Regions from separate parts of the Thalassotalea sediminis genome, predicted to be linked through region 2. Evidence: riboswitches for the same ligand, from Rfam matches in the RefSeq annotation. Region 2 holds a riboswitch; the other holds the start of a gene.
The links. Region 2 has a riboswitch for thiamine pyrophosphate ahead of QUE09_RS16310 (TonB-dependent receptor). Riboswitches for the same ligand answer to the same signal wherever they lie in the genome.
Positions count from the first base shown of each region.

Region 1 (16,562 bases), 120 kb from region 2:
CTTTTCGAAAGGTGGATTAAAACTCGATTGCGATCAAGCAATTCCGTTGAATGTAAAAGCAACCGTTATCTTTAAAGCGGCCGCCCCGCAGAGTCAGTCTTTGACTGGTCAAGTTGTCAGATGTCTAAAACAAGATACTGGTTGGTATGAAATAGCACTAAGACTTGATAACTAAACGCTTGGGATTAAGTTTTGGTCTATACTTAATAGTCTTCGCATAAATAGTAGTATTAGAGGGAATCAGCAATATGATGATTTTAGTTGGTGGTGAAAAAGGTGGCAGTGGCAAAAGTTGTTTAGCCCAAAACCTCGCAGTTTATTTTGCCAAGATTAAAAAGGGTATAGTGTTAATGGTTGACTGTGACCCACAACGCACTACTTCTGATTGGATTCAGGCTCGAAATACGGACCCTTCATTACCCGCTATAAATTGTATTCAATTGTACGGTAAGATCCGAAATGACTTATTGAGTTTGAATCAACATTACGATTACGTGATTGTTGATTGTGGTGGGCAAGACAACCTTGCACTTCGTGCGGCTATGTCAGTTGCTGATCATGTTATTATTCCATTAAGACCAAAACGACGCGATCTTAAAACAGTACCACATATGGAAGATATGTTGAGTACTTGTAAAATGGTCAACCCTAAAATGTTAGCATCGTTTGTGGTTACACAGTGTCCAGCATTGCCTACGCAAGCAAACCGTATTCTTGAAGCAAAAGATGTTTGTAGTTCATACGGTATAAATGTGTTAAATTCAGTGACCTATAATCGCAATATATACGATGATAGTGAAGAAAGTGGCTCATCAGTACTTGAAATTGATAGTGAAGGTAAAGCTGCTGCCGAAATAATTGCAATTGCTGAAGAATTAATCGCTATGAAACCGGATAACTCGCATGAGTTTAACTGATTTAAAAAAAACCAAGGACGGCGATAGTAATAAAAAGAAGAAGAACTTTACCGTTGATGACTTTATTGCGGATGCTGAAAATTACGCGAAAGGTCGTCCAACGTTAGTAAGTGAAGGTATTAATCGCCCTGCAAATTTAGAAGAGGCGTTGGCTGCCGCTACGCAGTTAGATAAAGTTGAAAAGAAACAAAGAAAGCCTTTTAGGCATGCTACTTTTACCTTGAGTGAAGATGCGATAAATCAATTGCAGGCTTTATCTAAAGATACTAATCTGGCCAAATCGCACATCATACGTATTTTAATTAATGAGCTATGTAGTGACGAGCAACAAAAAAAATTAACGAAGCTTTTAGCCTCTAATGTAGACTAAATTAGTTTGTTTGCTCGCCATAAAGTATATATTTTATGCGAATAGTGTTAGGTAAATGATGTTTATTCTTAACTTTTTTCTTCTTAACTTGCTGATATAAAAGGTTTAAATATTATTTATCACCAATAAGTCGATAAGTGCTAGATTTAAGCAAACACTTTCACTATAATATGCCACCTTTTTCAGGATCCCAAGGCGACGGCCATGGGGAATTGTAGCTCGAGCTGAAATTAATTTTTGGAGTGACTCACATGTCTAGAGTTTGCCAAGTAACCGGCAAGAAACCAGTTGTAGGGAACAATCGTTCTCACGCAAGAAACGCCACTCGTCGTCGTTTCTTACCTAACCTTCAAACCCATCGCTTTTGGGTTGAAAGTGAAAATCGTTTCGTTAAATTACGTTTAACTCCGAAAGGAATGCGTATTATCGATAAGAAAGGCATTGATGCAGTGTTAACTGATATTCGTGCCCGTGGCGAAAAAGTCTAAGGAATAAATCATGCGTGATAAAATTAGATTAGTTTCAAGTGCTGGCACAGGTCATTTTTATACTACTGACAAGAATAAAAAGACTATGCCTGAGAAAATGGAAATCAAAAAATTTGATCCAAAAGCTCGCAAGCACGTAATGTACAAAGAAGCTAAAATTAAGTAATTTTAGTTATCTAATTTAAAAAACCCGGCCTAGCCGGGTTTTTTTTGTTTTAAATAAAGTGCCGTATCAATGCCAAGGCATATGATAGTCAATATTTGTTCTTAATTGTTTTGGGTCGATGGGTTTAGTCATGTAAGCACTCGCACCAACATTTAATGCTCGACGCATATCTTTTTCATCGTTTGAACCGGATATGATTAATACGGGTATATCTCGTCTACTTTCTGATTGTTTTATCCGTTTACAACATTCAAAGCCATCCATATTGGGCATACTGATGTCCATTAGAATCATGCTTGGTTTTATTTCAGTTAAAAGTTCAAGGGCTTGAATACCGTCTTTTGCGATATGTATTTTATGTCCTAAATCTTTAATTTGATTACATATGACACGAATGTTGGTAGAGCTATCATCGACGATAAGAATACTTGATGTTAGTTGGTCATCCATAACACAGTTACTCGAATTGTTTACTTAATATTAATAAGCTTAGAACAAAGTTGCTGAACTGACCAACAAAGACGGCAATGATTGTGAATATAGGAGAGGAGTAATAAAGTGGCATTTGTTAATCATGTGTAAATGTGTCAAGATTTTTTACAGTATAAAATTAATAAATAGTTAAGAATTTGTAAAATAAAAGAAAATTTAGGTGGCTTATTTTTTGCTTTAGTGTTTATTGTAATAAATATGTTAAAAATATATAACAACAAAGAGAATAAACATGTCACATTTTAAATCTAAGACACGTCAACTTGTCGGCGCAATTTCAGTAGCGTCACTTACGTTTATGGGTCAAGCAAATGCAGATCTAATCGGTTTAGATATCGATAATTCTAACGCTCAAGCGTACATTGCAGCAGGCAATGGTGATAATTCAAACACGCGCGAAGATAACCTAGCGAGTATCACTGATCCGAATAATGCTTCTTCACCTTTTAATGGTGTCGTTAGTATTTTTATTGAATCGAGTCGTGGTGGCTTTATTTGTACAGGTGCAGCATTAAATAAACGCCATATATTAAGTGCCGCCCATTGTGTTGATGAGAATGATCAAGGTCAAGTGATCAATTTGGCTAACCCAGACAACCGTGTACGTGTTGTCTTTAATAGTGATGGCACTGCTAATGATATAATCACAGCACAAAATGTTGATATGCACCCAGACTATAACGGCTTTAATATCTGTTCAGATGGTACTTCTGGATGTTTAAATGATGACGTTGCTATTATTGAGTTAGATCGTGATATTCCTGAAGGTACACAAACCTACGATCTATTCTCTGGCCAAGTTTTTGATACCTTAAACCTGTCTTCACAAGGTGGTGGTGACGGTTCACTCTTTACCATGGTAGGTTATGGTACTCGTGGTGATGGTTATTCTGGCTACTACGATGATGCATTAGGTTCACCTGATTTCTTTTCTAAACTTGTTGGTCAAAATATTGTTGATGCGATCAGTTTTGATGATGACGGCTCTGGATTAGCTGAAGTATGGCATGCAGATTTTGACGGAACTTATACCGATAATGATGATAACTTTGGCGGTGGTGCAGGCGCAGAATATGACTTAGACTTTTTCTGTGCAGTATATGACATCTGTAGCTCTTGGTTACCAGAGGGTATCGAAGCAAATATTGGTGGTGGTGACTCTGGCGGTCCATCATTTGTATTTAATGCGTTAACTGGTCAACTTGAAATCGCAGGTATTAATACCTTTGGTGCGCCTACATCACCTATTGCACCAGGTGCATATGGCGATCGTTTTGGAGGCATTTTGATGAATCCTTATGCTGACTGGATTAATTATCAAGTGTCACAAGTACCAACACCAAATTCAATATTATTATTTGGTTTAGCGTTGGCAGGTTTAGCTACTGCGCGTCGTAAAGCATAGTTGAAAAGTAAACTGAAGATGAAAAGGCTAGCACTGTGCTAGCCTTTTTTAATGGAGGGTACTGTGTTTAACAAAGTAAGTTTATTTATAATAATGTTATTAGCAAGTACGAATATTTTTGCGCAAAATGCGGGAAGCATGGACTTACCTAAACAACCTAAAACCTATCGCCATCAATCATCAAGTGAGATAGCATTAAACGTCTTTGTTGATGCTCAGGGACAAGCATTGGAAGTGAAATTAGCTAACCCTAAGCAGTATAATACTTTCTCTGAATTTGCATTACTACGTGCTAAAAAGCTAACCTATCCAATAAAGCTAGTGAAAGGTAAACCCGTTAAATATTGGCTAAAAGATTACAAAATTTCGTACTCGGTTGAATCGAAGTCGTCGACAAAATAAAGCACCTTACAGTAGGTAGTTATTTAGATATTGAAATGATCGTATTGCCTAGCAGGCTGTAAGGTCGTTAATGAGCTTGTCATAGTTGGCTTGACTTGTAATCGGTAACCGCGCTTTATCAATAGATGAGATTAATTGGTATGCTTGGCAATATTTTTGTTGTTGAAAATATACCTGACCAAGACGAAATTTAGTGAGTAGTGCCTTATTGTTATCTTGCGCTTGTTCAGAAAAGGTTAGCGCGTTTTTGAAATAAAAAGCTGCTTTATCTAATTGTTTTAATTGCTCATGGACATCAGCAAGATTGAATCTAACCACCGCTTGTTGTTGCTTATTGCCAAGTATGTCACTCCAATAAAGGGTCGTCTTCCATTGCGCTTCTGCTTCATTTAGTTTATTTAGTTTATTTGCGGTATGCCCTAAATTACCATGTAATTCCATTTGAAAAAGCGCGTTTTTACTGTCTTTATATTTTTTGGCTAAGTCAGATAAAAGTAGATAAGCCTGATTTTTGTCGCCATATTGCATTTGTAAATTAGCTAATTCTACTAAGCGCATAGGCGAATAAAAAACCTCATTCATCTGCTTAAGTAATGTCATGGCTTTATCGACGTATGTTCGTATTTTTTCTTGTTCTTCAAAAGCACGAAGTGATTTCGCATGATAAATATAAACAGTAATTTTAAAGGGTATGGGCAGGCTTTGTTGGTCTATCCATTTCGATGTTTCTTCCCTTAATTCCTTATTACGTTGTAAATTGAAAAGTGCAACAAAGCGATATTGCAATAAGTCGTATTTAACTAAATTACTTTGACTATATTTTGATAATTCGAGTTCAACATGCGATAAGCAATCGACAGGAGAAGTCAGACAAATATTCTCGATAGAGTTTTTTTTAACAGTGTCTGAAGTTGTATATGGTAAAGGATGAGCAACGACTGCTTTGAATATGCAAAGAGTTAGCCCTGCCCAAAGCAAAACTAACGTTTTTAACAATCGTTGCCCCATTTTTCATACAGCCGTTTAACTACCTAGTATACTCATAGTATTGATGTAAAAGTTTTTATCAACAACAAAAGTTGGATTTTTACTACTTATTTGTACATTTGTCCATGTCGTTGTTGGCGTAAGCCATTGTACTTTTTCGTTTATTTTTACTTTTACTGGCATATTAAAACCAGCTTTAACATTGCTCCAGCGAACGCGTAATTGGTCATCTTTTAAGAAATATTCTAAGGTAGGTACTCTATTGTCACGCAAATATTGATCAAATACGTTGGCGAGTGATTTACCTGTTTTATTTTCGATGTATTGTTCAATTTGCTGCGTTGTCACCGTTTTATGATAAAAAGTTTTACCTAGTCCACGCAGTGTTTCTCGCCATAATTCATCATTATCTACTAGTTGACGTATTGTGTGCAGCATGTTGCCACCCTTATCATACATATCGCTCGAACCTTCACTATGGACGTTATATTCGCCAATGATCGGTTTTTGGTTTTGTATGTTTATACGCTGACCAAGCGTATACTTGAAGGCTGATTCTTTACCATAGTGATATTCCAAAAATAAGCTTTCTGAATAATTAGTAAAACTCTCATGGATCCACATATCAGCAATATCTTTGCTGGTGATACTATTGGCAAACCATTCATGGCCAGTTTCGTGAACAATGATAAAATCAAAGCGTAAACCTTCACCTGTTAAGCTGCGATCACGACCTAAATAGCCATTTTGATAACCGTTGCCATAGGTCACTGAACTTTGATGTTCCATGCCTAAATATGGCGCTTCTACAAGCTTGTAACTATCTTCATAAAAAGGGTATGGGCCAAACCAATGTTCTAATGCTTCGATAGTACGTTTAGCATCTTTAAATTGTTTCTTCGCTTTATCTAGATTTTCACGTAGTACCCAATAATCCATATCAAGCTGGCCTTTTTCACCTTGATATTTTTCGCCAAAATGCACATAGTCGCCAATATTAATATTCACGCCATAGTTGTTAATTGGGTTAACGACTTGCCAGTGATATGTTTTGGTTTGTTTTTCTTTGTTGTGATCTATCGCTAACAGGCGACCATTTGAAACATCGACTAAATGCTCTGGCACTTCAACACTCATTTTAATACCACGATCAGGTTCATCGTAACCATGGTCTTTATTTGGCCACCAAATACTTGCGCCAATACCTTGATTGCTTGAGGCGATAAAATCCACGCCATTGCTGTCTTTTGACCACGTAATTCCACCATCCCAAGGAGCTCGTACTGCAGTTTTTGGCTGGCCAGAAAAGTGCAGTACAATTGCTTGTTCACTGCCTATCGGTTGCTCACTAATTGTCTCGATAAAATAGCTAAAACCATCTTTTTCTATTGTTAATGAGTCACCATTTTGTGTGGCTTTAGTAAGCTGCATTGGTGGCTGTAGTTCAATTTGTAAACGTTGTTTTTTATCCAAGACGCGGTAGCTCATGGTGTTAGTGCCGGTAATCGTGCGCACTTTTGGGTCTACTTCGATTGATAAATGATAATGACTTAAATCCCACCATTGTCTCTCTGGGGTGATAGAGCCGCGTAACACGTCTTGACGGGTTGTTTCACCATTAGTGCCAAGTAAATTGTCAGCCAATACTAAGGGAGCGTTAAGTGTTAATACTGCACTTAACATTAAGGTGTTCAAGGAGATTTTTTTCATACTCATATCTTCGTTGCTTGTCTGTGTATACTGTATAAACTTTTAAGAATGCTTCTATCTTAGCTTGAATTAGACTTGCAGGCTATAACAACATTCTCTAGAATTGTGGTGGTAAAAATCAAATGATATTTGTATTAAGCGTAACAAATACATTGGATGAATCTTGTCGGAGTGCCATTGGGCTGAGATCGCGAAAGCGGGATCCGTAGAACCTGATCTGATTAATATCAGCGAAGGGAACAAGCGAAATATTTCTAGTTTATATTCACTTGGTCTACCCAAACTCCGCCTTAATAAACAACATATTGTCCTGATAGTCACGACAATCTGTAATAGCAATTACAAGGTGAGAGCACATGAGTTCATTATCGAGACGCGAGCGTCGTCAACAAGCAGAAGCATTTTTACAAAACGTTTCTGCACAAAGCTATCCCAATTCAAAAAAAATCTATGTAAAAGGAAAACGCCATAACATAAACGTAGCTATGCGAGAAATCGCGGTGAGTGATACGTTTGTTGGAGGAACTGAAGAAAATCCTATTTTTGAACCAAATGAGCCTATTCGTGTTTACGATACGTCTGGCGTTTATACCGATCCGGAGATATCAGTGGATGTACATATTGGTTTACCTAAACTACGCGCTGATTGGATTAATCAACGTGAAGACAGCGAATGTTTGCAAGGAGCGTCATCTGGCTATAGTCAACAGCGCCTTGCAGATGAAGGTTTAGATCATATACGTTTTGATAATTTACCCAAAGTACGTAAAGCAAAGCCAGGTAAAAATGTCACGCAAATGCATTATGCACGTCAAGGCATTATCACCCCAGAAATGGAATATATTGCCATTCGAGAAAACACCAAGCGTGCTGAAATGAAAGATGAAATATTAAAACATCAACACGCAGGACAATCTTTTGGAGCACAAATTCCAGAGCAAATTACCCCTGAATTTGTCAGAAAAGAAGTGGCAGAAGGGCGAGCGATTATTCCTGCCAACATAAATCATCCAGAATCTGAACCGATGATTATTGGTCGTAACTTTTTGATTAAAGTAAATGCCAATATCGGTAACTCAGCAGTAAGTTCATCGATTGAAGAAGAAGTAGAGAAACTTGTTTGGTCAACTAAGTGGGGGGCTGATACGGTGATGGACTTATCAACAGGCCGCTATATTCATGAAACCCGCGAGTGGATCATTCGTAATTCACCAGTACCTATCGGCACGGTGCCTATCTATCAAGCGCTTGAAAAAGTAAATGGTGTTGCTGAAGATCTTACTTGGGAAGTATTTCGAGATACCTTGATTGAACAAGCAGAGCAAGGCGTTGACTACTTTACCATTCATGCTGGCGTTTTATTGCGCTATGTACCAATGACAGCGAAACGCGTAACCGGTATTGTTTCGCGTGGTGGCTCGATCATGGCGAAATGGTGTTTGTCGCATCATAAAGAGAACTTTTTGTACACGCATTTCGAAGATATTTGTCAAATTTGTAAGCAATATGATGTTGCTTTTTCACTTGGTGATGGGTTGCGTCCAGGGTCTATCGCTGATGCAAATGATGAAGTGCAATTCAGCGAATTAAGAACCTTAGGGGAATTAACAAAAATAGCCTGGCAACATGATGTACAAGTGATGATAGAAGGTCCTGGTCATGTGCCACTTCATATGATTAAAGACAATATGGAAGAGCAACTCAAGCACTGCCAAGAAGCTCCTTTTTATACGTTAGGTCCTCTAACAACAGATATTGCGCCTGGCTATGATCATATTACCTCAGGTATCGGCGCTGCTAATATTGGTTGGTACGGTTGTGCGATGCTTTGTTATGTTACCCCGAAAGAGCATTTGGGGTTGCCTAACAAAGAAGATGTAAAAGAAGGGCTAATAACTTACAAAATTGCTGCTCATGCTGGCGACTTGGCGAAAGGTCATCCAGGTGCGCAAATTCGTGACAATGCACTATCTAAAGCGCGTTTCGAATTTCGTTGGCATGATCAGTTTAACTTAGGGCTCGATCCGCAGCGTGCACGTGAATATCATGATGAAACATTGCCGCAAGAATCCGGCAAAATTGCACATTTTTGCTCTATGTGTGGTCCAAAATTCTGTTCGATGAAAATTACCCAAGATGTGCGTGATTACGCGGCTAAACTTGAAGCTGATAACAACGAGCATATTGAAATAAAGTTAATGGACGAGACTGTATCTGCGGATATTTCTGCCTTAGAGCATGCTCAAAAAGGCATGGCAGAGAAATCACAAGAATTTAAAGACGCAGGTAGCGAAATTTATCATGTCGCCAAGTAACAATTGTCAACCAAAAGTTGATCATGTTGCAATTGTAGGTGCGGGCTTGATGGGGCGGCTTACCGCGGTTTCATTAGCACGTGCCGGCTACCAGATTACTTTGATAGATAAAGACGATAAAAAGGGCCATCAAAGCGCAGCATATGCTGCCGCTGGGCTACTAACGCCACTTGGTGAGGCCATACATAGCGAGGCAAGCATTGTTAACATGGGTTTTGCTTCCTTGGGGTTGTGGCCAGACATTTTATCTTCATTATCAAGTTATACTTTCTTTCAACAGCAAGGATCAATAGCGGTTGCACATGAGCAAGATCAAGGCGACTTACAGCGATTTAGTCGTTATATAACGCACCATTATCAACAGCATTGTTTACAAAAACTCGATCGTCAACAATTATTGGCATTGGAACCTGAGATTAGTCGCCACTTTAATCATGGTTTGTATTTGCCTGAAGAGGGACAAATAGGTAGCCGAAAATTACTCATTGCTTTGGCGGCTGAAATTAGTCAATTGAGTGTTGAATGGTTAGCCTCTTCGCATGTATCTGCAATAATGCAACGAGATAATGGTGCACGCCTAACCATCAATAGCTTAACGCGAGATTTTGATTTGGTTATTGATTGTCGTGGTGCAGGTGCTAGAAAAAATCAGGCACAACACGCAATGCCATTGACTGACTTAAGAGCGGTAAGAGGTGAAATATTTCAGTTATTTGCACCAGAGGTAACGATTAATCGCCCCATACGGTTAATGCATCCAAGATATCAGTTATATATCGCTCCAAAACCTAATGGACATTATGTTGTCGGTGCTACCGAAATTGAAAGTGATGACCAATCACCAATGACAGTGCGGTCAGCAATGGAGCTACTCAGCGCCGCTTATAGTGTTCACTCAGGTTTTGCTGAAGCAAACATTCGTCAACATGTCAGCCAGCTTCGCCCTGCATTTAGTGACAACCTGCCACGTATAAACATTGATAATCGTGTTATCCACGTTAATGGCTTATATCGACATGGCTTTCTTATTGCGCCCGTTGTTTTAGCGCAATTGACGCATGCAGTAGAAGCTGTCATTGGAAATAAGGTTAACACTAAATCTCCTTACCAACATTTACTTCCGGTTCAACTACATCATGAATATATACATTAATGGCCAAGCCGTTACCTTAACAAATCAGAGCACGATTACAGATGCACTTCAGTATTACTTATCTGAAACACAAAAAAAGCACAGTTTTGCTGTGGCATTGAACTGTGATTTTGTCGCCAAATCGGACTATGCACAAACGTATCTTACTCATAATGATGCGTTAGATGTGTTGTTTCCTATTCAAGGGGGGTAAATATGTCTTTATCCATTTATGGACAACAGCTTAACAGTCGTTTATTGATCGGAAGTGCGTTATACCCATCACCTGAAATAATGAAAAAGGCGATTATTGCCAGTGAAGCTCAAGTCGTTACATTATCCTTGAAAAGGCAGAATCCACAGGCGCTTCATGGTGAAAAAATATGGCAATATATACAAGAAATTGTGCAGGAAAATCAAGGTCATTTGTTACCAAATACCGCAGGCTGTAAGTCGGCGAAAGAGGCTGTTACTTTGGCAAAAATGAGCAGGGAAATCTTTGCCACCAATTGGATTAAACTTGAAGTGATAGGAGATGATTATAATTTGCAACCAGATGCCATTGAACTGCTAGTGGCGGCAGAACAACTGATTGCTGATGGTTTTCACGTTTTACCCTATTGCACCGATGATTTAGTGTTATGCCAACGTTTATACGATTTAGGATGCCAAGTTATTATGCCTTGGGCATCGCCAATCGGTACGGGAAAAGGGCTAATGAACCCTTACAACCTTGAAACAATTCGATACAGGCTGCCTAATGCAACTTTAATTCTAGATGCTGGCATAGGCAAACCTTCCGATGCTTGTTTGGCCTTAGAAATGGGTTATGACGGTGTACTATTAAATTCGGCTGTCGCTTTAGCTGACAACCCAGAATGTATGGCGAAAGCTTTTGCATTGGCGTTACAGGCAGGAGAGCAAGCGTATGTCGCGGGTATTATGGCAGAAAGACAAACGGCTCATCCAAGTACACCTACGTTAGATACACCTTTTTGGCATCATCATGGCAAATAATATGATAAAACCGATAATTTGGACGATAGCGGGGGCTGATTGTTCTGGTGGTGCCGGTATCGCAGCAGATATTAAAACAGGCCATAGTTTACATGTTGAAGTATGTCACCTTATTACGGCGAATACTGTGCAAAACGCGGCCAAACTATTGTCTATAAATCCTGTTGATATTGCACTACTTGCTCAACAAGTTGAAGTGCTTAAAAACGACAAACCTCCACGTGTGCTCAAAATTGGATTGTTAGTATCAATTGAACAACTTAATTGGCTTAAAAAACTTATTGGTGAATTAAAGTTAGAAAATCCGTCACTGATCGTCGTGTTAGATCCCGTTGGTACTGCCAGTGTTGGTGGGAAGTTATCAGCGCTTGAACCAAAAGACTATCATGCACTTTTGCCTTTTATTGATGTCATCACACCCAATATTGACGAAGCAAAAGCTTTAGTTGATGCACCATTCGCTGAAGTAAAAACACTAGCAAGTACACTTGCTGAGCGAGGCCAAAATACTGTCGTTGTTAAAGGTGGCCACAGTGATAATGAAACGGTTGTTGATGTTGCTTTCGATCAACGGGAAAATCGGTGGTATCAGCTTGAGTCGCCTAGAATTAACACCCGTTATACTCATGGTGGTGGTTGCAGTTTTGCCATGGCGCTTGCGTCATATATTGCCCATGGTTATTTGTTGCGCGATGCCTTTACATTAACAAAAGCATTTATTAATAAAGGTATGCATGTTAATCGAGGTAAACTTGATTACTATGGTGCATTTGAGCAGCCATTGGGCGAACTTAATGCAGAATACTTTCCTCAAATAGAATCTTTAATCAACGATAGATACACAGAGTTATCGGCATTTCCTTCAATCGGCAGTCAACAAGGTGATCAAGCATTAGGGCTATATCCTGTGGTAGATTCGCTGGCGTGGTTGGAAAAACTCTTGCCACTAGGGTTAGAGATTATTCAATTACGTATTAAAGAAAAATCATCAGATGTTTTGAATGCAATAATCGCAGAAGCGGTTAATTTGAGTGCGCGTTATCATACGCGACTTTTTATCAATGATCATTGGCAACTTGCGATTAAGCATGGTGCATATGGGGTTCATTTAGGGCAAGAAGATTTACTAGAAGCTGACCTAGCGGCTATTCATAACGCGGGTATTCGTTTAGGGATCAGTACGCATGGTTGTTATGAATTTTTGTTGGCTCAACAGCTCCGTCCTTCTTACTTGGCTATTGGCGCAATATTTCCAACGAAAACCAAAGATATGACCGGACAAATCCAAGGTCTAGATAACTTAAGACAAATACTTGCTATTGCAAAGCATGTGCCTGTGGTCGCCATTGGCGGTATTACTCTTGATAACGCGCGAGCAGTATTGGAAACGGGTGTAGATTCAATCGCTGTGGTAACAGCGATCACTGAATCAGCGTGTTATTCACAAGCGGTAACTAAATTTCAACAATTGTTGCCACCTAGTACCGCTTAATGTTTTAGTCGTTATTTTACCATTGGTTGGCGTTTCATATAGGTCATGGAGCGCCATAACCATTCTAGCGGACCATACGTAAAATACTTCAACCATAAGGCACTGATAATCGCTTGTAAGGCAATAGTGATAATGACCAAGAGCATTTGTTGTGAACGTTCTATTTGGCCAAACAACCCTGCCCCATAACCATAAAAAAGCGTAGTAAAGATAACGGAATGCATAATGTAGTTAGTCAATGCCATTTTTCCTAAGGGGGCTAACCAAGAAAATACTTTTTCGAACCAAGCCTTTTGATGAATCTTAACCAGTAAGCCTAGATAACCAGCACAGAGTACGTATTGACCAAGAAAGAATAAATTCCCACCGACAGCTTGAATTTCTCGCGCGGCTTTAGTTGCAGGATGCAGACTAATGAAAACACCTGAAATGTTTAATGCGAGACCAAAGAATAAACCACCATAACATAGTGTGTTAAAAAAACGTTGATGCTTTTCATGCTGCTGTATGCGTTTGCTCGCAACAAGCCAATAACCCACCATAAAAATGGGTAGACAAACAAACAGAGCAAAAAATGGTGTGTTACCTAGCGCTCGTAAGGCTTTATCCCAACGGTGCTGTGTTGCTTGCCAGTAATTACCTTCAGTGAAAATGCGCGTTTCTTCCATTGAGCGGTAATGGCTTTTTTGTTTACGCTCAAATTTCTGGTCTATATTCTCTGCGATGCGCTCTGCGCTTGATTGCTCTTTACTGGGATTAGCTGCGGCTTGCACTGATGCTTGTGTATTTGTTTCTTGTAGTGATTCGACGCTAGTTTCAGTGGCGTCGCTTTCTATCTCGTCATCGCCTTCAGATTGTTTATTTAATGCTTCATATGCGTCTTTTGATAACAAAAAACTTCCTGTGGACTTTTCTTGTTCAATACGTTGGTTTACTTGGTATTCAATTTCGGTATTTTCTTGCCATATGTCAGTAATTTTTTGGTGGTCATGCGATACACCATAGCCAATACCGCCTACTATTCCGACAACGAAGGGGAGCAACATGAGGCTAAAACCCGTTTTGGCAAAAGCGGTTGGCGTGTTGAATTTTGATAGTTTTTGCCAACGTAATAGATACACAAAACCAAGTAATAACATCCCTGCTACGGCATAATCATGAAGAATATCGCCACCCCATAGAAATATAAGGTGCGCCATACCTATAATAAAGAGTACAGACATGCGACGTGTGAACCAAGCACCAAAAGGGCGCCCGGCTTCTTGTGCTCTAATAAGCATTACCGCGAATCCCATACCAAATAGTAACGAAAACAGTTTATAGAATTTGCCTTCTACAAACACTTTTACTAGCCAACTTGCGCCATAATCTAAGCCAGTTTGGTTATAGTCGAATTGTAATAAGTCAGTATCTGGACGATTAAACCATTCAATATTCATAAATAATATGCCGATCAAGGCAAAGCCTCTAATAACGTCTAACATATGAATACGTTGGGGGTTTTTAATGGGTGTTAAGCCTGCTTGCGTTGTGTTCATCATTTTTATTTTTATCATTGAAGAGGTAATTAAAGTTTAGCAAAAAACACGCCGTTAACTATGTTGTTGAATTCTATTGTTATTTTTTTGTGTTGCCCAGGGTGTGTTGTCAAAATAGCGAAATAATACTGCAATACACCCAGTATTGAGTCATCTCGCTAAATAGACATTCGTTAATGGCTTATCAGTTCTATTTTGGGTGACCAAGAACGCCATTCTTTTTTCATTGATTGATGCAGTTTAAACGTTGGCGGTAGTACTTGGTTACTTTTTGTCGACGGTTTTGGAGTTGCAAAAGCAATACCACCAGACATAATCGTTTCTAACGATTCAGACTCAATAGTAACGCCAGCAAACAAACCTGCTTCCATATTAAAGCCACTGGTATTCCAAAATTGTGTTTCGCTCGTCACTAACGTGCGGTATCGCTTTTCGATGTTTACATATATATTTACTTTATCAGCACTTTCGGCCAAATCTATACCAATTACGCTGCCTACTGGCACTTGTTTATAAAGTACAGGGTTTCCTACGCGAACAGATCCCAAAGAATTTGCAACCAAGGTAATATTTAATCCAAAAGGCAAAGCAGTTATCGCAGGTGGTGAATTAGTGGCAATAAAATCTGCTTTAGGGGGACCGTTGCCGGGCGATACGGCGATGAACCCTCCTTGCAAAGCGGCACCAATATGTTTATTGCCAACTAAACCGAGTTTTGCTTCTTCGTAATAAAACCTTGAGCCTTCAACCGCAAACTTTTTACCATAGTCATTTAGGTATCCATAGGCTATTGCACCTTGTGTTTGGCTTGCGAAGTCAACATATGAAATAGTGCCTATTTTTTGTTGATGAAATTTAATACTTAGTCCAGGTTTTAAGCCTGTAATGCGAGCAAATTTTATCTTGATTGCTTTACCTGCCATTTTTGCTTCATCGAAATCGCTAAAGAGTGTAAAGCGCTCACCCTCTTGGGTTATTGGTTGTGCATCTGATTTAGGATTATAAAAACTTAACCCTCCACGCAAAATAGTTTCTGCGGATTCTGCATTCAAGGCGAAGCCCGTTAAGCTAGTTGTTATTGTTAGGCCGCTAGCGCTATAAAATCGAGTGTGGTGATTAATAAGGTGCTGATACTGTTCATAGATTGAAATAGAAATGCGTGTTTCATCGCCTGCTTCACTTAGCGCTAAGCTGTCAATTCTTCCTACTTCAATACCTTTATAGTCAATAGGGTTGCCAGGTACGAGTCGAGTACCTGTAGACGAAATAAGTGTTAACTGCAGCCCTCTTGCACTGGTATCTAAAGCCGGAGGGTTTAAATGTAGGACAAATTTGTTAGTAACCTCGCCTTTCCCTTCTGCAACCGCAATATAATTGCCGCCAAATAGCGCATCAGTATCTGTGATACCTGAGAGTGACAACTTTGGATCGACAAGCCAAAATTTGGTTGAGCTTTTCAGGAGGTAATCAAACTCTGGTAATAAACCAATGGCGAGCTGATGGTATTCTTGACCATGTGCTATTGAATGTACTGAGCCAATAACGTGACCACGATAAATTACACGGGTACCCATTTTTACTCCCTTTATATCATTAACGGAAAGGGTGATAGGGAGTGACTGTTTAGCTATTTTTCGATTAGCAAGTAGAGGGAATACATCACCATTTTTTACTGGTTGAGTAGAGCCTTTTGTTAGGGTGCCAAAAGATATCCCTCCTGCTAATATAGACTGTAGTGAATTAGCTTTAAGTGCTAGACCTTGTATACCTGCTGTTACTTTGATGCCACTGGTATTCCAAAAGCGTGTGTTGCTTGTGACATACTGTTTGTATTTTTCTTTAATATGAATATGAACGAGCACTTCTTCGGAGGTTTTATTTTCAATGGCTTGAATAGAACCTACAACTTGTTTCTTGAAGTAAATATTTGTGCCCACTTTGAGTGAGCTCATTTTGTTGGTTGTTAACATTAAATGTAAGCCAGGTTCATCGTATGTGTAGGCAGGTCGATGGGCATAGACATTAAATGTTGTTTGAGGTTCGCCTTTAAGTGAGGGCCTTAAGCTTAAATGAGGCCCTTTTAATAGCGTGTGTAAATTGGTCACGCCGCCAAGATCAAATTCAGGTGTTA
Region 1 covers NZ_AP027361.1:3,715,111-3,731,672, reverse strand. Annotated here, with positions in the region: gene QUE09_RS16840 (PilZ domain-containing protein) at 1-175, shown strand, start outside; gene QUE09_RS16835 (AAA family ATPase) at 249-917, shown strand; gene QUE09_RS16830 (hypothetical protein) at 904-1,287, shown strand; gene rpmB (50S ribosomal protein L28) at 1,539-1,775, shown strand; gene rpmG (50S ribosomal protein L33) at 1,786-1,941, shown strand; gene QUE09_RS16815 (response regulator) at 2,008-2,391, opposite strand; gene QUE09_RS16810 (trypsin-like serine protease) at 2,666-3,838, shown strand; gene QUE09_RS16805 (hypothetical protein) at 3,902-4,240, shown strand; gene QUE09_RS16800 (tetratricopeptide repeat protein) at 4,289-5,236, opposite strand; gene QUE09_RS16795 (M1 family metallopeptidase) at 5,264-6,937, opposite strand; TPP riboswitch at 7,095-7,193, shown strand; gene thiC (phosphomethylpyrimidine synthase ThiC) at 7,294-9,252, shown strand; gene thiO (glycine oxidase ThiO) at 9,239-10,405, shown strand; gene thiS (sulfur carrier protein ThiS) at 10,389-10,598, shown strand; gene QUE09_RS16775 (thiazole synthase) at 10,601-11,401, shown strand; gene thiE (thiamine phosphate synthase) at 11,391-12,893, shown strand; gene QUE09_RS16765 (DUF418 domain-containing protein) at 12,905-14,434, opposite strand; gene QUE09_RS16760 (PqiB family protein) at 14,605-16,562, opposite strand, start outside.
Region 1: it holds a riboswitch for thiamine pyrophosphate, as region 2 does, so the genes downstream of both, thiC (phosphomethylpyrimidine synthase ThiC) here and QUE09_RS16310 (TonB-dependent receptor) in region 2, are expected to answer to the same signal.

Region 2 (16,562 bases):
GTATCACTACCTATGTTCGGTAACTTATCTGCCGAGCCTTCTACACATGATATTGCTCATGTATCTATGGATCGTGGTGGTGCGAAAGCTATAGGTTTTAACCGTTCTGGCGGTGTAGCGGTTAACTCTAAATCTAAATCGGGTACCAATGAATTTCACGCCAACCTAGAGTATAAAATTCAAAATAAAAACTTTGTAGCCGACAGAGATATTGAAGATAAAGAATTGGCGCAATATACCACAGATAAGTCTTGGATATCAGGTAACGTCAGTGGCCCAATTATTGAAGATGAACTGTTTTTCTACGGTTCTTTTTATCGCCCAGAAGTTACGCGAGATAATAAAGAAACCGCATACGGTCCTGCAAAAGATTATAAAAGTGTTCGTGAAGAGTATTTTGGTAAATTTACTTGGGCGCCAACGGAAGATTTACTTCTCGACTTAAGCTATCGTACTTCAGATAGAAATGGTCGAGGTCTATCTGTTGGTTCATTGGATCAAGACAGCACCTCTAACGGTGATGATGCAACGCAAGATATCTTGTTATTTGAAGGTTCATACTTAATTAATGATTCAACTACATTATCCTTTAAATACAGTGAATTTGATTATGAAACCGTTGGCGCGCCAGATACTACATTTGATGACGTAAATCCACGTATTGGTGATTCATTACCATTGGGGCAACTTGATCAAATTGGCTTGTTCAGAGTACCGGAACTTGATGAAGATTCAGATGTTTATGACAATGCCACTGCACAGATGTTGATTGACCAATACGGTTATGTTGGTGACGATGGCGCTAAACGTGGTGGCGGCTCAATTGGTGGTGATAATGAGTTTAATAACCAGAACTTCTACCGAGACAGTTTTGAAATTGCACTTGATCACACATTAGAAGTGGGTGAAGCATACCATAACTTACACTTTGGTTTTCAATTTAAAGAAAATACCGAAGTATTAAGTCGATTATCAAATGGCTGGGGCTATATAGAGTATGTTGGCGGTGAGCAATTTGATAACTACGAAGGTGACACACCTGTTTATTACGCGGCTAGCGTGCAACAAATGAGTTTGGAAACTGAAACGGGTGATGTTGTCGCGCCAATCACTTCTTCTAGTAAGTCTTATAACATTGAAGTAAATGACACTATAGAACATGGCGACTTTATTTATAATGTTGGTTTTGTCATCAGTAAAGATGTGCTTTACGGACAAGATTTAAAAGCTAACTCTTCAAATGTGTCAGGATACGAAATTGCATTGGGTCATAAATACAAAATGCATACCATTGACTTTAAAGACACTTTTCAGCCGCGTTTAGGTATTACCTGGAACTATGCTGAAGATGCAACCGTGTTTGCAAATTATGCAAGTTATAACCCAGAAGCATCGTCTTTGGCGCGTGCGGCATCTTGGGCACGTAATTCACAAAAATCGATGGATGTACTCTTTGATAAAAACGGTGATTATATTGCTGACCAACCAGCGAGTGGCTCGTCAGGTAAGTTCTTCCAAAAAGGCATTAAGCCTAAGCGTATTGATGAAATTACCATTGGTGCGACAAAGTCGGTGACTGATAGATTATATGTAAAAGGCCATGTAAGACATCGTGAACTAACACACCCTTGGGAAGATACTTGGAATGGCTCTCGCCTTTACGGCGAATATGGTCCATTTGGCGGTGTTCCAGCGCATATTGCTGAAAAAGGCCTATACATTGAGAACCTAGATGAAATGCGTGCTGAAGTGGGCGGTTCGTCTTATGTTATTGCTGAACTTGATGACGCTAAAAATACTTACTATGAAGTGAGTTTAGAAGCTGAGTATAGCGCAGACAGATACTTTGCCAGTGTTTCATATACGTGGAGTCATTACTACGGTAACTATGACCAAGATATTACCAGTGGTGCCAGTGATGGTAATTTATTTATCGGTTCATCTAACTTAGCGGATGGTATTGGTCGTCAACTTTGGGATGGTAAGTACGGTAAATTAAATGGTGATAAACCCCATGTTTTAAAAGCGTATGGTTATTACACCACTGATTGGGAAGCTAATATTGGTGCTTATTTAGTGTATCAATCAGGTGACGTATGGGAAAAATGGGATGGTGATTTGTACGGTTCTTCAAATGACACTATTAAATATGCTGAGCATGCAGGTAGTCGCCGTGAAGCGAGCCATTGGCAAATGGACTTAAACTACACGCAAAACTTTACCGTGTTTGATAACTACACCGTAAAATTCCGTGCAGATTTATTTAATGTCTTTGATAATCAAACTGGTTATAACTATAACCCATACGCCGATAGTGAAACTTTCGGTAAACCGCGTAGTTTGATCAATGCTCGCCGCTTACAGTTATCAGTAAATATTGGTTTTTAAACTACGTTTAGCCAAATTTAATTGATAAATGGATTAGAAATAAATCCCCGTACTTACGGGGATTTTTCTTAATTTTATTGTTTGGTCAATGTTCATCATGATTGACTAAACAATAACATTAAACAGGAATTTCGAACGTTACATCATGCTAGTGTCTTTTATTAAAACTAAACTATCTTCACCCACTAAAAAACCAATAACCATTACAACCTTGATGGCAACGTGTTTGCTTTTTCTTTCAAGTTGTAGCTCGCTTTCCATCGAAGAGTTACCCTCTGAAAACTATAGTAAACGTATTAAGTTTTTAGTCATGCATTACACTGCGATCAATTATGAGCGCTCGGTAACAGCATTGGTGGAAAAAGGAGGGGTGAGCTCTCATTATTTATTACCAGAAAGGTTAGATAGTACTTATGACCATAGTGATTTAAATATTTATCGACTTGTTGATGAACAAGATCGTGCTTGGCACGCTGGCTCAAGCTATTGGCAGGGAAGGCGAGATTTAAATGACCACTCTATTGGCATAGAAATAGTCAACATACCAGAATGTAAACGCACCGAAAATATGGCGCTTATTAGTAGAAGTAGTGATAGTCGAAATTGTCTATTTCCTGATTTTGACCCCGAACAAATTCAATTATTAATTGCGTTATCAAAAGACATTTTAGCTAGAAACCCTGATATTGGCCCGACGCAAGTGGTTGGTCATGCCGATATCGCGCCAACCAGAAAAACCGATCCAGGGCCAAGATTCCCATGGTACCAATTGTACAAAGCTGGAATTGGCGCTTGGTATGAAAAGTCAGATATGGATGAATACTGGCAAATTTTCCAGCGTGATTTACCTAATGTTGGTCTCGTGCAAAAAGCGCTTAACAGTTATGGCTATGGCATTACTGAAACAGGCATATTGGATAACAATACCATCGATACACTTACCGCTTTTCAAATGCACTTTATTCCTTGGCATATAAACGGTAAAGCTGATGCTAAAACCGTGGCGACACTGTTTGCGTTATTAAAAAAATATAAGGCTAATAAGCTTGAGGCGTTATGGCAACGTTATCAACTTGAACTACAACCTAAGATAGAGCCTGTATATCGCGTAAAACGCGGACAAATAGACAGAGTATTTCCTGATGCCGAGGAAATACGTAGTAAAAGAGAATTGGTAAATGACCGTGCAATATTCAAAGCGTATAAAGGGCGCGGTGAAATTATTATTGATAGCATTGACGCAACATCGGCTGATATTTTCATTAATGGTCAAAAAATTTCCATTGCTTCGACAATGACCGCAGGTAACCGTTATAAATACAGCTTAGCGCGACGTACTAAAAATGGTAATAACACCCTTAGAGTTGAAAATGTAATGCCTGAAGGTGCCTCAATTAATATTGTTATTCCTTATCCTAAGCTCGTTGATAAATCTATGGATAAAAGTGCTACAGCCCTTAAAAGCTTTTCAGCAGTAGATAAACAAATTACTGACGATATTGAGCAAGGATTTCCTGGTGCAGCTTTATTAGTGATAAAAGATGGCAACATTATTAAACATCAGGCATATGGTTATGCCAGAAAATTTGCAGATGGTGGTGAGCTTTTAGCGCAGCCGGTAAAAATGCAGAAAAATACCATTTTTGATATTGCTTCAAATACGAAAATGTTTGCGACTAATTTTGCCCTAATGACGTTGGTAGAAGAAGGACGACTCGATGTGACTAAGCCGCTTTCTTATTATTTACCTGATTATGATGGTGGCGGGCGTGAAAGCCGTTTAGTGAAAGACTTTTTAACGCATACGGCGGGTTATGCACCGCAAGTTCGATTCTTTACTAAAGAGAATAAGTTGGGGGCGAGCTTCTATTCGCAAAATCATAAAAAGACCAAGCAACTGATCTTAAATAATGTGCCCTTTGTTGTTGGACGTAACGCTAAGCACATGTACAGTGATACCGACTTTATGTTGCTTGGCATGTTAATAGAAAGAATAACGGGGCAGGCATTAGATGCTTATGTTGAGCAACATATATACCAACAACTTGGGCTAACCGACACATTATTTAACCCTTTAGATAAAGGTAAATATAAACAACAGTTTGCAGCAACCGAAGTTCATGGCACAACCAGAGGTGGTCGCGTTGATTTTAATAATGTGCGTGAATATGTGCTGCAAGGTGAAGTACACGATGAAAAGGCTTATCACTCTTTTAGTGGCGTAGCTGGGCATGCCGGTTTATTTTCAACAACGTTGGAAATTGGTGTGTTGATGCAAACGCTTCTTAATGGTGGTGGTTATGGCGATAAACATTTTTTTGATCGACGTATTTTAGATCAATTTACCAAACCAGCTGATGGTAATGGTAGCTTTGGTTTAGGTTGGCGTCGAAGTAATAACGGTGCATTGAAGTGGCATTTTGGTCCTTATGCCAGTGCCTATGCTTATGGTCACACAGGATGGACAGGAACCGTTACAGTGATAGATCCAGAGCATGATTTAGCAATAGTTTTGCTAACGAACGCACGTCATACATTAATTGAAGGTGATGATAAGCATTACAGTTTCAAAGGAAAGGAATTTGAAACTGGAAAATACGGCAGTATTATTTCATTAATTTATGAAGAAATTTTAAACACAATGTAATTAAAACTATTAAAGTTTTAGCTACATTATTTCACAATGACGCTTTTCGGTGGGCTTATTATTTAGCCCACTTTCTAATAAAACATGGCTGAATAACATCATGTCAGGCATAATCTTCCCGTTCATTCTTATAAAAGAAACTTAATAAAGTAAATAATAGGAAAGATTATGATCCACAGTATGACAGCATTTGCTCGCGTTGAAGTTAAAGAGGTGTGGGGTAACGCCATTTGGGAAATTCGCAGTGTTAACCAACGATTTTTAGAAAACTATTTTCGTTTACCTGAACAATTTCGCAGTATTGAGCCCGTATTACGAGAGCGTTTTCGTAAAGCATTAGCACGCGGTAAAGTAGAGTGTGCTTTACGTTTTAATCCAAACCCTTCAGCGAAAGGTAAACTATCACTCAATAAAGAACTTGCAGCGCAGTTGTTAGAACATGCAGGTTGGATAAACGAGCAAACACTTAATAGCCAAGTAAACCCTGTAGAAATTATGCGTTGGCCGGGCGTAATGGAAACTGAAGAAGCAGATTTAGATGTTATCCAAACCGATATATTAAAAGGTTTTGACCAAGCACTGAAAGACTTTATTGCTGCTCGTGCAAGCGAAGGCGAGAATATGAAAGAACTCATCGAACAACGCCTTGATGGCATTGTAGTGCAGGCAGAGAACGTAAAAGCGCATATGCCAGAAGTTGTACAATGGCAACGCGACCGCATTTTAGAAAAATTTAATGATGCAAACATAGAACTTGATTCACAGCGTGTAGAACAAGAGTTGGTATTACTCGCTCAAAAAATGGATGTTGACGAAGAAATTGATCGTCTGTTTAGCCATGTAAAAGAAACTAAAAATATTCTTAAAAAGGGTGGACCACAAGGCCGCCGCCTCGACTTTATGATGCAAGAGTTCAATCGAGAAGCGAATACATTAGGCTCAAAATCAATTAACGCTGATATCACCAATTCAGCTGTCGAATTAAAGGTATTGATTGAACAAATGCGTGAGCAGATCCAGAATATAGAATAATTAAAACATTCAAAGCCAGTGTAAGCTGGCTTTGAATGTTTTGGTCCTCATTATTTGTTAAATACTTTTATTCTTTATTTAATTCATCTTTAATTTCTTCGAGTAATGTTAAGGCGTTTGGGAAGTCAAAGCCGTTTACTTTGTCTGCCAGCGCGTTTAATTTGGCTAATTGCTGTGTGTCAGTGAACATTGTTGTTAGTTCTTCTACTAAGTCGATTGCGTCAGTATCGAAAGAGGAGAGTGCATCGCTAAGCTTTATTATTATTTCGTTGGCTTTTTCTGGATCATAGTTGTTAGTCGTAGCACTAGTTTGCCATGCTGCATTTTCAATACCTGTTAATAATTGTGTTAAATTCGCGATCAGTGATGCTTGTCGAGACTCAAAATCATCAGCCTGTTGCTCGAAAGCTTGTTCAAGCTCCATAGCTTCTTGATAAATCTCTTGAGCACCAATATTACCAGCGGTACCTTTAAGGGTATGAATAAGTCGCTGGGCTAATTCAGTGTCTTTGTCTTGTAAAGCTTGAGCGAGTTGTTCTGCGAAATTTTTATGGCTTTCATGAAAGCGTTTAACTAACCTTGCAAAGAGCTTTTTGTTGCCTTGCATGGTCTGCAAGCCACGTGCCTGGTCAATACCTGGTAGTTGCGGTATAAAAGTATCATCCTGTGCCGTTGGTATATCTGTAGCGTTTGTCGTTGTTACATCGCCAGTGATATATTTAGACATAACAATAAACATATCATTAACGTTAATAGGTTTAGCGATGTGGTCGTTCATGCCAGCATCAAGCACTTTTTCCTTGTCGCCAACCATAGCATTAGCCGTCATTGCGATAATAGGTAGCGACTTAAATTGTTCCATTTTACGCAGTGCCTTAGTGGCAGCGTAGCCATCCATAACCGGCATTTGGCAATCCATTAGTACCAAATCAAACTCTTCTTGTTGAATTTTTTCAATGGCTTCTTTGCCATTAACCGCTAAGGCCACGTTTATATTGTTCAGTGTTAGCAGTTCTATCGCTAGTTCTTGGTTTATTTCATTGTCTTCTACAAGTAACACTCGTGTACCTTCTAGCTTTTCTATTGCTTTTTTCGCTAGCTCTTCTGAGGTATCTATATGTTTTATCTTGGTTACTTCTTTACCCATTGCCATGAGTATGCAATCAAGCATACTTGAAGGGGTCACGGGTTTGGTTAGAAAACCACTGATCGACAAGCCATCTGCCGCATTTGCTGCTTCATCTTTACCGTATGCGGTAGCCATAATGATTGATGGTACGTTTTTTAGTTCTACGGATTGTAAAATATGCTGTGCAACCTCCACACCGTCCATTTCGTGCATTTTCCAATCTACTAGCACGAGTTGATAAGGGTCACTATTATCTGCGGCTTTTAAGGCGTTTAAGGCCTGTTGGCCTGTAGCCGCTTGATCAACTCTAAAGCCAAATTGCGTGAGCATGTTAGAAAAAATATCACGTGCAGACGCATTATCGTCAACGATTAACACATGTAACGTTCCTAGTTCTGAAATTGCAGGTTTAGGCTGTGATGTTTCCCCTTTTTGAAGGCCTACTTTAACGGTAAAACAGAACGTACTACCCTCACCAGGTTGGCTATCTACCCAAATTTTGCCATCCATCATATTGGCAAGTTTACGACAAATAGTCAGGCCTAGTCCTGTACCGCCATATTTTCGTGTAGTGGAGCTATCCGCTTGAGAAAACGGCTGAAACAGTTTATTGCGTTGCGCTTCATTCATGCCAATGCCACTATCTTTTACTGAAAATTGTAAAATGGCGTGCTCATTTGTGCTGTGTTTTTTACGCACCCGTACGACAATTTCACCACCTTCGTCGGTAAATTTAACGGCATTGTTACCTAGGTTGACCAGTATTTGTCCTAATCTAAGTGGGTCGCCAACTAGCGCTAATGGTAAGTCAGTTGCCATGTCATAATGCAATTCAATGCCTTTTTCTTCGGCTTTAATACCGACAAGATTGGTAAGATTATCCATGACATCTTCTAAACGAAATGGCACGTTTTCCATATCCATTTTACCGGCTTCAATTTTTGAAAAGTCGAGAATGTCATTTATTATGCCAAGCAATGACTCAGCACTTCGACGTACCTTTTCAATGTAATTTCGCTGTTTACGATCGAGTTCTGTTTGTAGGGCGAGATGGCTCATACCTATTACGGCATTCATCGGTGTACGTATTTCATGTGACATATTGGCGAGGAAATCTGATTTTGCCTGATTGGCGGCGTCAGCTTCTAGTTTTGATTCTTGCAATTTTTCTTCGAATTCTTTTCTTTCAGTAATATCACGAGAAATGCCTAAAATACCTGAAATTTTGTTGTGTGCTGCACGTAAAGGAATTTTATAGGTGTCTAGCAATACTTGGTGTCCATCTGGGTAGGTAACCCATTCTTCGCTTCGATAAATATCGCCTGTTTCAACCATCGCTTGATCCATTTTGCGGAAGCGTTCGGCATCTTCTTTAGGATAGATGTCAAAGTCAGTTTTACCGATAAAATACTGTTTTTTCACATCAGCGAATTTTTCGTAGGCCTTATTAGCATCGATATAGTGACCTTTAAGATCTTTTGCCGAGATTAAGTCAGGAATATTGTCAAACAGTGATTGCAATAGCGCTTGTTTTTCCTCTATTTGCGCTTTGGCATTCAGCACTGCTTGTTCCGCTGCTCGTTGACTAGTGACATCGCGAATACCAGCAATAATCAGCATTTCATTGTTTATTTCAATGGGGTTTAAATTTATTTCGACAATCAGTTCATCACCGTTTTTAGTGAGCGCCACAATATCTTTTCGTGTTGTGATATTCATTTGTTTAGGGGATTGAATATAGCGCGTAAAATGTTTAGTACTGAGTTGGTTTAATCTTTCTGGTATCAGTAATGTGATATGTTTATTAACAACATCTTGCTTTTCGTAGCCAAACACGCGACTCACTGCGTCGTTAGTTTCTATAATATTGGCGTCTTCATTTAATACAAATAATGGCTCTGGCGTTGCGTCAAGTAAGCTGCTAATACGTTTTTGACTTTTTTGTAGTTCTTGCTGGCTTGCTTTTAATTCTGAAATCTCTATCGCTGCCCCACCAATACCAACTATGTCACCTTTACTGTTATACATTGGAAACTTATGACATAAATATGATCGGCCAGCACCTTTGTCGCCTTGACCTTCATCTTCGTATACGAGTACTTCACCATTTTCAACAACCTCTTTGTCGTGAGCAATGAAGTGTTCGGATGTTTGTGCGCCAAATAATTCAGTGTCGCATTTGCCCAATACTTCAGATTCTTTTAATCCTGTTACTTCCTGCCACAGTGCGTTAACCAGTAGATATTTACCATCTATTCCCTTCAAAAAGGCAACCGCTGGTAAGTTATCAAGAAAGTCTTTCGTTTGTTTTTGTGCGTTGGTCAAGTCTTCAAGCGCTTGACGGCGTTCGGTTATGTCACGTATTGCACTTGCAACTAGCAATTTACCCTCTGATTCGATGGGACTTAAACTAATCTCTACGGGAATACTTTCTCCATGTTTTGTTAAAGCTTCAAGGGTCATATTTTGCCCCATTGCTCGGGATTCTGGAGCTTTAATATAGGATTTACGGTATTCACGATGACCTTTTCGGAGGTTATGCGGCAATAAAATTTCGATAGGTTGGCCAATAATTTCATCTGATTCGTAGCCAAAAAGCTCAATTGCACGGGTATTTATGAGTGTAATAAGCCCATCTGCATCTGAAATTATCATCGGATCGGGGGCCGATTTTATTAAATGATAAAATTGCGATTGGCTTTTACTTAGCTCAGCTGTGCGTTCACGCACTTTATCTTCTAACTCATCTTTTGCGTTAAGTAATGAGCGATTGGCTCGCTCACCAATCCACGCACCGATAGCCGTTAAGCTTAGTGAAAGGAATAAGGTGACACCGAGTACCGACGTCAGTGTATTACGTGAAATATCATAGGCTTCAAGTGCTTCTGATTTTGAAATTTCAGTAATGATGCCAATACCAAGCTGATCATCCCAAAGCCAAGCACCTAACACTGGTGTTCCTTGATAGTCATTGTAAGCGATCGTTCGAATGCCTTGCTTACCGGCTAAAACGGATCTTGCTGCAAGTGTAAGCATGCTGTCGGTTTCTACAGCATTATTTGCCACACTTACATTTAAAATACTTGTTTGCTTGTCTGCAGATAATTTTTCATGGGTGAGCGAAGGTGTGTAGCGACTCTCAGAGATCATTAAACCTTGCTGATTAATTGCATAAGTATCGCCTGAAGATCCAACGCGGCCTTTATGTAAAATACGCGAAAAGGTTTCTCGTGGGTCAACAGCAGCGACGATAATTGCAATAGCCTTACCTTGGTAATCGAGCACTGGTGCAGCAAAATATAACATCGGCATTTTTGTAACTGGGTCATTAACCGGCGGAATAAAGATGGTTTTACGATTGAGTATGGATGTTTTAAGTAATGGAAAAATGTGTGCTAACGATGGTGTGTTTTCGAAAACAGGGGTGCCGTCTGCGAGTAACATATGTAATTGCCAGTCTTCGTTGTTTAAGTCGTTTTCTCCGAGCAGGTTTTCTAGGCTTTTCTTTTGATTTTTTGGTTGTGCGCTCGTTGTTTGTTGAGTTTTTGCCATTAAGGTATTTAAGCCAGATTCATTGGCAATAATGGTTAATAATTGCTTGCGTCCTGCAATCCAATAATTGACAGAATCATGAGTTGCATCAAGTACCGTATTCAATGCTTGTCCAACTCGATGTTGGTAAACGCTTTGTTCTCGATTCAGTGAATTCCAAGCAAGTGTAAGTACAACAATGAGTACCGCTGAAATTGCTAGCATTGCGAAAACGCGAAGCCTACCCGATTGATAGAAAGTTAAAACATCACCACTTGTGCGGCTTAAATACATCACCAACAGTAGTAAAATTAGCGCGATACTTAATGTAATGACAACTAGCCTGAAAACTGGAATATCATCTTCAATTTGAATAGATTCTTGGCTTTGATTATCAAGTTCAATATCAATCCATTTGTTACGAATTTCGTTATGTTGCGCGGGTGTTATCGTTGCTAAAATTTTATTTAATATACTAACGAGCTCAGGCCAATCTTTACGCACACCTATTGTCATTTCGAAGGTAAAGTCAGTGCTAAAGTTGACTTTTAAATTGTTGAGTGAAAGCGAATTTATTCTTTCTATTGTTGAAAGTTGATTGGCAAGCATGGCATCCAATAAGCCATTTGATACCAGTTCTACGCCTTCACTAATAGAATTTACATAAACAAAGTGAACATCAGGGAATTTTTTCTGTGCCCATTCAGCATTCGCATAGCCTTGAATAACACCCAAGGTTCTAGTACCAAAATTTGCTAAACTTTCTAAGTCTTGCTCATCTTTTTGCGTCACCACAACGGTTGGTACGACTAAATAGGGATCGGTAAACAAATATAGCTTACTACGCTCAGGTGTTTTATTAATAGCTGAAATCAGGTCGATTTTGCGCTGCTCACCAAGTTTCAATACCTCCGACCATGATGGTGAAGGCTGGTAGACTAAATCGGTGGGTAATTGCGTTTCTATAAGCGCAAGGTAATCCGCAATCATACCTGATTGATTACCATCGTTATCTACAAACTCAAATGGTCTCCAGTTCGGATCGCCACTATAACGGGCTACTGAATTGTTACTTAACCATGCTTTTTCTTGAGCCGTTAATGTTAACGTTGTCTCTATTTGGTCTTTAAGATTGGTTGTTCTATTATCGGCGAATATGACGAAGCTTAAACTGACAAAAAGCGTAATCAACGCCATTTTGGTATAGGGGCTAAACAATGGGTGTTTCATTACTTAACCTCCGCTACTTTTGATATAAAACCATAAGAGTTAAGAATTTCCTGATATTTTTCTGTTTGAATAAACTCTTGTAAAGCTTGTTCAAAAACATTTACTAACGCTTTTGCTTCGGGGTATTTGTGGGAAATAGCGATATTTACTGGCAATTTGTATACAACCGGCGATATCACTTTAAACGCATTGGCTACGCCTAATTTTTGCGCATAATATAGAAAAAACTGTTGGTTGTTGATAGCGATATCATACTTTCCAGACAGCAGGCCTCTCAGCTGTTCATCTGGGTCGTTTACTAACACTTTTTGTAAATAAGGTGAGCTGTCAAAGTCATTGCCATAAGTCCAACCACTGATAGTGCCAATATAGTAATCGCTTAAGCTTGACAATTCTCCGTTGTAAGTAATGTTGCTGTCTGCTCGTACGATGAGATCTTGCGTTTCATAGACATGCGCTGTGCGTGTAAAGAATGCGAGTTTGCGTCGTTGTGGAGTTCCCGTAAGATTAATGACCATATCAACTCTGCCATGCTTTACTTCTTCAAGTAATTTTTGCATGTTGGGGTAATGATGAACCTCTATGTCGTAGTTTAAGGTTTTCGCGAGGTGTTGAGCAATTTCGTATGATGCACCTCGAATAACATTGTTTTCATCAATAAAATAAAAAGGAGGGAATTCACCAGGAAAGCCAATCTTTATGACGTTTTTACTATCTGAATCCACAGAGTACGCAGAAATTGGTATACACAGTAATAATAGCGCAATCATCGGCGCGAATAGTTTTTTAAATGTCCACATCTTAATGACAATCTACATCTTTATAGTGTTGTTGGATTTCTCTTACTTTCGCAATACATTCAATAAAAATTGGTACTAGGTTTGGATCAAAATGTTCACCGGCTTCGTCCAGTAGTAGTTGAATTGCTTTTTCTTCTGACCATGCTTTCTTATAAGGGCGTTCGCTAGTAAGCGCATCAAATACGTCAGCAATAGCAACAATACGACCTGATAAAGGAATTTCCTCACCTTTAAGACCATGTGGGTAGCCAGTACCGTTCCATTTTTCGTGATGGGTGATGGCGACTTCTTTCGCAAGTTGTAGTAAGGGGGAAGGGTGTTCGCCAATAATATCTGCACCATATTGTGCGTGTTGTTTCATGATCGCCCATTCTTCAGCATCAAGTTTGCCAGGCTTTAGTAAAACCCGATCAGGAATGCCAATTTTGCCAATATCGTGCATTGGCGCGGCGTTGTATAATAGTTCACACCATTCTTCTGGTTGGCCCATTGCTTGTGCTAAATAACGCGAGAACCAGCTCATTCGTATAACGTGCATACCGGTTTCATTATCTTTGTATTCAGCTGCTCGACCCAAACGACGGATAATTTCAACACGTGTATCGTTGAGTTCTTTAGTGCGTTCTTGTACTAAGTTTTCTAAATGCTGTGCTTGGCTATAAAGTGAGAGTTGTGACTTAACGCGTGCAAGCACCAAAGGAGGGCTTATGGGTTTAGTGATATAATCTACGGCGCCAATTTCGAAACCATGCTCTTCGTCATGCGTATCAGATTTTGCGGTAATAAATATTACTGGTATTTTAGCTGTATCTGGGTCTGATTTGAGGCGTTTACACACTTCATAACCGTCCATATCAGGCATCATTATATCGAGTAATATTATGCTGGGTTTCTCAGTACCATTAGCGATGCCTAATGCTGTTTCTCCATTTAATGCTGCCTTGACACGATAATCTTTTTTTAGAATACCCGTAAGTAATGAGATGTTGTCTGGCGTATCATCTACGACTAATATTGTTGCCTTATCGTGCTCTGTCATACTTCCCCTCGATACGTTCCCGTCAATATTAATGCGAGAGTGGGGCTAGTACCTCTCCCTGATAAATAATATAGCTAGAAACAAAATTCCATCTGTTATTGATAAAAAATTAGCCTACTAATTTAGAGATTAGCAGACTTTTAAAAATTGGTAAATTTTGCCAAGGCTGTATAAAAAGAATGTATTACGAAATTTTTCACTGCTGTACACTCACTTAGTAAGCGCTTTCTTTTTATTTATTACTGTACATTTGTCTTAATCTTGGTAGTATCGCCGCCAAACCAAGGGGTGCAATACATTTTATGTTGTCATTGCTGAGAAATATTACCCTTATTACCTGATGCGGATAATGCCGATGTAGGGATGGTTAATTGCTGATTCTTATACTGCTCGCTTTGTAGTTAATCTCAATTGCTCGTTCCTGCGTTGCCAAGTTGAGAGTGAAATGAAGTTAACACAAATATCTATTGCGATTGCCTCGCTAATCTTTGCCCCAAATGGCTACACTGCCGATGACGTAACAAACGACTCTTCTGATCTTATAATTGATGATGTTGAAGTGATCACGGTACAAGGTGATTATCGCGCAACAAATTTACAGCAAGCACCAGCCTCTCTTTCTGTGTTATCTAGCCAAGATATTGATAATCGTCATGCCCAAAACTTAGAAGATATCATTGGCGCTGTGGCGAATGTAAATTTCGCCAGTGGTTCACAACGCGCACGTTATTATCAAATTCGCGGTATTGGTGAGCGTAGTCAGTTTAAAGAGCCGATTAATCAATCTGTTGGTGTTTTAGTAGACGATATTGATCTTGCGGGAATTGCGAGTATTTCATCAACATTCGACATGGAACAAGTGGAGTTTTTTCGAGGACCACAAGGCACTAGGTTTGGTGCAAACGCACTTGCGGGCCTTATTTATATGACGTCTAAAGCGCCAAGCGACAGCTTTGAAGGTGCCGTACGCGCAAGTATTGGTAATTACGGTACCTACGGCACATCTTTCATGCTATCAGGTCCGGCAACAGACTCGGTTAATTACCGAATTGTTGCTGAAAAAAATATGAGTGATGGTTATATGGAAAACCAATACTTAAACGCCGATGATACAAATAACCGTGATGAGTTAACTTTACGTGGTAAGTTGGCGATTACTGCAACAGAAGACTTACAAATTGATTTAACATTACTATATGCAGACTTTGACAATGGCTACGATGCCTTTTCTTTAGACAATAACCGTACAACCTTGTCTGATCAACCAGGCTTTGATCAACAACAAACACGCGCGTTAAGCAGTAAATTTACCTACAGTGGCTTCGATAACACGGAGATACTAGCAATTGTTACTCATGCTGATTCTGATTTGGCTTACGGGTTTGATGAGGATTGGAGTTATGCGGATATTCATCCTTGGTCGTATGCTTCGACGGATTATTATTATCGTGAACGTCAAAATACTACCGCCGAAGTGCGTTTTGTGTCGAAAACTAATCATAAAATTTTAAAGAATACCACCGATTGGGTTATTGGTTTCTACGCTAAGAATGACCAAGAAGCATTAACCCGAGAATACACTTACTTAACGGGTGATTTTACTTCAAGTTTTGACGCCGATAATTATGCGGTATATGGACAATTAGATAGCCAATTAAATGAGCAATGGTCACTGACCTCAGGTTTACGTCTTGAACAACGCAAAACCCAATATGACAATAGTGATAACGTCTCTTTTTCTCCCAGTGACTCTATTTTAGGTGGTAAGTTAGTACTTGCTTATCAAATTGATTCGGCATCAATGGCGTATGCTTCTATTAACCGTGGCTTTAAAGCAGGTAGCGTCAACAGCGATGGTAGTTTAGCTGAACACTTGCGTAAATTTGAGCCTGAGTTTTTATGGAACTACGAACTTGGCTATAAAACGTCTTTTTTAAACGATAAGGCTTTTTTACGCACTGCTGTGTTTTATATGGATCGCGATGATATTCAAATAAGTAGTTATCATCTCGATGAGCGTAGCGATGGTAGTGCTGAATTTATTAGTTATTGGACGAACGCAGCGCAAGGAAAAAACTACGGTATTGAAACCGAGCTTTCTTGGGACGTAGCAGATACGGTAAATCTTTATGGTAGCCTTGGTTTACTTGACACTGAATACCAAGGTTTTTCATACGAAGATGGTAGCGTCGAAACTGGCAGAAAACAGGCGCATGCACCTAATTATCAGTTTAGTTTTGGCGTGAACTATTATCCAAGTGAACAGTGGCATGTAAATGTGGGTGTTGACGGCAAAGACAGTTTTTACTTTTCAGACAGCCATGATCAGCAATCAGACAGTGTTGCATTAGTGCATGGTTCAGTGAGTTATCAACAGCCTAACTGGCAAGCAAAAATTTGGGTACGTAACATGTTCGATAAAGATTATGAGACGCGTGGCTTTTATTTTGGTAATGATCCACGCGATGGTTACACGCCTAAAGCCTATTATCAACTCGGTGAACCTGCAGTATTTGGTGTAACCTTGGATTACCAATTTTAACCTAGCTAAAGCTGAGGAGTTTGCATGAACATTTCAATTGAAATTAGCCTATATCCGCTAGCACAAGAAAAGTTTAAACCTGAGATCTGGGCTTTTATTCATAAATTACGTGCCGTTGATGGTTTGAAAGTTGTTACTAATGGTATGAGTACGCAAGTGTTTGGCGAGTATGACTTAACTATGCAAGCCGTCATGCGTGAAATAAAGCATGTACACCAAACAGT
Region 2 covers NZ_AP027361.1:3,590,671-3,607,232, reverse strand. Annotated here, with positions in the region: gene QUE09_RS16340 (TonB-dependent receptor) at 1-2,388, shown strand, start outside; gene pbp4b (penicillin binding protein PBP4B) at 2,534-5,035, shown strand; gene QUE09_RS16330 (YicC/YloC family endoribonuclease) at 5,204-6,067, shown strand; gene QUE09_RS16325 (PAS domain S-box protein) at 6,135-11,957, opposite strand; gene QUE09_RS16320 (substrate-binding periplasmic protein) at 11,957-12,757, opposite strand; gene QUE09_RS16315 (response regulator) at 12,759-13,796, opposite strand; TPP riboswitch at 14,071-14,177, shown strand; gene QUE09_RS16310 (TonB-dependent receptor) at 14,242-16,338, shown strand; gene QUE09_RS16305 (hypothetical protein) at 16,363-16,562, shown strand, end outside.